Regions from separate parts of the Streptococcus sp. HMSC065C01 genome, predicted to be linked through region 2. Evidence: predicted binding sites of a transcription regulator. Region 2 holds the regulator's gene; the other holds the start of a gene.

Region 1 (2,407 bases), on a different contig from region 2:
TATTCACGCTCTACAGAGTAAGGGCTAAAGAGGTACATCTCTTCATTCTTACGAGCCAACTCGTAGAACTTATCTGGCACGACGACACCAAGTGAAAGAGTCTTCACCCGAACTTTTTCATCAGCATTTTCTTTCTTAGTAGAAAGGAAGGCGATGATGTCTGGGTGGAAGACGTTGAGGTAAACCACACCAGCCCCTTGGCGTTGTCCCAATTGGTTAGAGTAAGAGAAGCTATCTTCAAAGAGTTTCATAACAGGTACGACCCCAGAAGCGGCTCCTTCATACCCTTTGATTGGTGCTCCAGCTTCACGAAGGTTGCTGAGAGAAATCCCAACCCCACCACCGATACGTGAAAGTTGAAGGGCAGAGTTGATGGAGCGTCCGATCGCATTCATATCATCGGTTACTTGGATCAAGAAACACGAAACCAATTCCCCACGGCGGGCACGTCCAGCGTTTAAGAAAGAAGGAGTAGCTGGTTGGTAGCGTTGGTGGATAATTTCGTTTGCGATGTCTCGCGCGATAGATTCATTTCCATCTGCAAAATAGAGAGCATTGAAGAAGACACGGTCTTCCATGCTTTCAAGATAGTATTCTCCATCATTTGTTTTCAAAGCGTATTGGTTATAGAATTTGTAGGCCGCCATGAAGGACTTGAATTGGAAGTTTTGATCTTTGATAAATTGGGCCAATTCCTCTAAAAATTCAGGACGGTATTTCTCGATAAAAGCTCTCTCAATGTAATTGTGCTCGAGAAGGTACTGAATCTTGTCTGTAATCGAGTCAAAGGTTTTAGTATTTGGTACAACATTTTCTTTAAAGAACGCATCCAAAGCTTCTTTATCTTTATGAAGCATGATTTGGCCGTTTACTGGACGGTTGATTTCATTGTTAAGACGAAAATACGTCACATCTTCAAGAGATTTTAATCCCATAATAATCCTTTTCTAGTTCAAAAAAATGAAGAGGAGAAGTCCTCTCTTTCCAAGTAAAAAGTCTAGTGTTAGGTTGCTAACGCTAGACCCTATTTAAGCAAAATACTGTGTTTATTAAGAAAGTTTCTTCAACTTAGCTGGTTGAAAACCAGAAAATACTTCATCCGGTGTTTGAATAACTGGAGCAGCATTGAAGCCAAGGTTCTTAACATGCTCTACAAATTCTGGCTGTTCATCTAAGTTAATTTCGCGGTATTCCACATGATTGCTATCGAGGAATCGCTTGGTCATTTTGCATTGAACACAATTATTTTTTGAATAAATGGTTACCATTTCTTTTCCTTTCTCCTATCGAAATATAAATCTGTAAACAGTATAAACAAAATCCAGCAACTTGTCAACAAAATAAAACTAAATATTGTGCAAAGAGATGAAATGGAGTTTTCAAAGCACAATATATTGTGGTGAGTGAAAAATGTGAAAATCGAAGAAATGGGATAGGAATAGGCTTTAAAGCATCTTTAATTAGTTATAATTTTTTGGTGAATCAACATCCTGTGGTTCAACTGCTTCTTTTCATTGAAAGCGGAGGAAAATGTTACTTATAATATAGTAGAAAATTGAAAAGATATTTTCTCTGTTCTTCAGGTGCTTCTTAAAATGTATCTAAATTGGGATTTTTCGCAGTCTTTTTCTGTAAGTCAGTGATAAAAATCTTGAAAAAAATTTCAAAAGATGATATAATACCAAATTGTAAGGGTTATCAAAAGGTAACTCAAAAACTATTTTTAAAAAGGAGAGTCAAACTATGGCTTCTAAAGATTTCCACATCGTGGCAGAAACAGGTATCCACGCACGTCCAGCAACTTTGTTGGTTCAAACTGCTAGCAAATTTGCTTCAGATATTACTCTTGAATACAAAGGTAAATCAGTTAACTTGAAATCAATCATGGGTGTTATGAGCCTTGGTGTTGGTCAAGGAGCAGACGTTGTAATCTCTGCAGAAGGTGCTGACGCTGATGATGCTATCGCAGCTATCTCAGAAACAATGACTAAAGAAGGATTGGCTTAAAAATATGACAAAAATGCTAAAAGGAATTGCAGCATCTGACGGTGTTGCCGTTGCTAAGGCATATTTGCTCATTCAACCAGACTTATCATTTGAGACTGTTTCAGTCGAAGATACAAGTGCAGAAGAAGCTCGTTTGGATGCAGCTCTTGAAGCTTCACAAAACGAGCTTTCTCTTATTCGGGAGAATGCAGTAGCAAGCCTTGGTGAAGAAGCAGCGCAAGTTTTTGATGCGCATATGATGGTTCTTGCTGACCCTGAAATGATTGGTCAGATCAAAGAAACAATTCGTACGAAAAAAATCAATGCAGAAGCTGGCTTGAAAGAAGTCACTGACATGTTCATTGCGATCTTTGAAGGAATGGAAGACAATCCTTACATGCAAGAACGTGCAGCAGATATT
Region 2 (2,407 bases):
CAATATGATGTGATCTGTTTCCAAGAGGTCAATCAAGAAATGGCCTCAGAAACAGTCGAAACAGATGAGTATTATCAAGCTTTGCCATCATCTGTAGCGATTCACAAGGATCACTTTGTTCGCGTATTGGTAGAAGAGTTAGCTGCTCAAGGACTCCACTATTATTGGACTTGGGCCTACAACCATATTGGCTATGATCACCTCAATGAGGGTGTAGCTGTTCTTTCGCGTCAACCCTTGAAGGCGGATGAGATTTTGGTATCCAATATGGATGATCCAACGGACTACCATACTCGTCGAGTGGCCGTCGCCCATACGAGTGTGGATGGCAAAGAGATTGCTGTTGCCAGCGTCCATCTTTCTTGGTGGGACAAAGGTTTCCAATTTGAGTGGCCACGCATTGAGAACTACTTCAGCCAAGTAGGCAAACCCTTTATTCTAGCTGGTGATTTCAATAATCCTGCTGGTCAAGAAGGGTATGAAACGATTCTATCCAGTTCCCTTAAGCTTCAAGATAGCTTTATCGAAGCCAAAGAAACAAAGGGGACTTATACTGTAGGCCCTGGAATCGATGGCTGGACGGACAATCAAGTTCCATTGCGAATCGATTACGTCTTTGCAAGTCCAGAATGGGACATCCAGCGTCTACATGTCATTTTTGATGGTCAAAACAAAGCCCATGTCAGTGATCACTATGGCTTAGAAGCTGAATTGTCACTTTAATATTAACGGAGAGTCGAAAGGAAAACGATTTTATTCAATCGTCCTTCGACTCTTTTTTATGGATCAATGAGGAGCAAGCATAGGGGATTCTCCTGTTCTTCTGCTTTCTTTACGATTCAATTTATGGTAAAATGAAGTGTTAAAACAGTTTAAGGAGGTAGCAAATGCGTTGTCCAAAATGTGGTGGAAGTAAGTCTAGTGTGGTGGATAGTCGACAAGCTGAAGATGGGAACACCATCCGTCGTCGCAGGGAATGCGAAGAGTGCCATTATCGCTTTACTACCTACGAGCGAGTGGAAGAGCGGACCCTAGTGGTTGTCAAAAAGGATGGGACACGCGAGCAATTTTCTCGTGATAAAATCTTTAACGGTATTATCCGCTCGGCTCAAAAACGGCCTGTTTCTAGTGACGAAATCGAAGAAATTGTAAACCGAATAGAGCAAAAGGTTCGCAGCCAAAGTGATAATGAAATCAACAGTGAGTATATTGGTTCGTTGGTCATGGATGAGTTAGCAGATCTAGATGAGATCACCTATGTCCGTTTTGCTAGTGTTTACCGGAGTTTCAAGGATGTCGGTGAGTTAGAAACCCTCTTGAAACAAATTACGAAGGGAACCAAGAAGAAAAAGGAAAAATAGATGAAGCCCAATACGCCTTTCGCATTTTTAAAAAATAATCTTCTTCCACCGGCAGGGGCTGCATTGGAGCAGTATTACCTGCCTATTTTGGAGACGGAAACGGTAGCAGTTTATCGTTATCTGCTGGCCTCTTATGATCAGGGTGAAAAACAATATTTACTTGCTCAAATCCTCAATCACTTGAATATAGGATTTCCACAGTTGCTACTAGCCTTTGATCGCTTAATTGCTATGGGGTTGATCGATCTCTATGAGGAAGAAGTTGGGATCGCCATCCAATTACATGCTCCTCTTGCCTCAGAACAATTTTTTTCGAATGCTGTTTTTAAACGCTTGCTTGAAAAAAAGATTGGGGAAAAGGCCGTGGAGGATTTGCTCCCAGCACGCTCTTTAGGGACTAGACGGCAAGTTTCCTTCTCGCAAGTCTTTGGACTAGATGCTGGGGAGACGACCGTTCTTCCAAGCAAGAAACAGCAGTTTGATATGGAGATGTTTAAGCGAATGATGGGGCGTGATGGGCTTCGTTTTGCGGATGAAGGAGAGGCAACCCTAGCCCTCTTTGCCATCGCAGAAGAGCAACAATGGACCTGGTATGAAACCTATCTCCTAGCAAAAGAAACGGCTGTAGACCGGATTGTCTCTCCAAAGAGAATGAAGCAAAAGTTGGCTCAGGCTAGCCAAGAGCAACCCCGCATGTCCTATAGCCGTCAGGAAGAAACTATTCTGAGGGAAGCTAAGGCAAAATCCAGCCTACAATTTCTAGCGGAGATTAAGAAGGCGCGCAATGCGACCATTACGCAGAGCGAACGCAAGACTTTATCCAAGTTAGCTGATCTAGGCTTACTAGATGAGGTGATCAATATCATCTTATTGTTGACCTTTAATAAGACCCAGTCTGCTAATCTCAATGAAAAGTATGCTTTGAAGGTAGGAAATGATTTTTCTTATCAAGGGGTCAACAGTGCAGGACTGGCGATTTTAAAAGTTCGAGAACGCCAGGAACAAGCTAAGGGTCAAGGAAACAAGGGGACGAGTCCTACATCAGC

What was found. Region 2 encodes NrdR, which represses ribonucleotide reductase genes. Its sites were predicted from a motif close to ACACNATATATNGTGT; they were not measured.
Region 1: a site for NrdR is predicted at 1,385-1,400, ahead of nrdH (glutaredoxin-like protein NrdH). Genes of this name have one in related genera too.

What each region holds. Positions count from the first base shown of each region.
Region 1 covers NZ_KV812858.1:56,886-59,292, forward strand. The annotation lists gene nrdE (class 1b ribonucleoside-diphosphate reductase subunit alpha) at 1-935, opposite strand, end outside; gene nrdH (glutaredoxin-like protein NrdH) at 1,050-1,268, opposite strand; gene HMPREF2918_RS07945 (phosphocarrier protein HPr) at 1,744-2,007, shown strand; gene ptsP (phosphoenolpyruvate--protein phosphotransferase) at 2,012-2,407, shown strand, end outside.
Region 2 covers NZ_KV812859.1:121,316-123,722, reverse strand. The annotation lists gene HMPREF2918_RS09230 (endonuclease/exonuclease/phosphatase family protein) at 1-723, shown strand, start outside; gene nrdR (transcriptional regulator NrdR) at 888-1,361, shown strand; gene HMPREF2918_RS09220 (replication initiation and membrane attachment family protein) at 1,362-2,407, shown strand, end outside.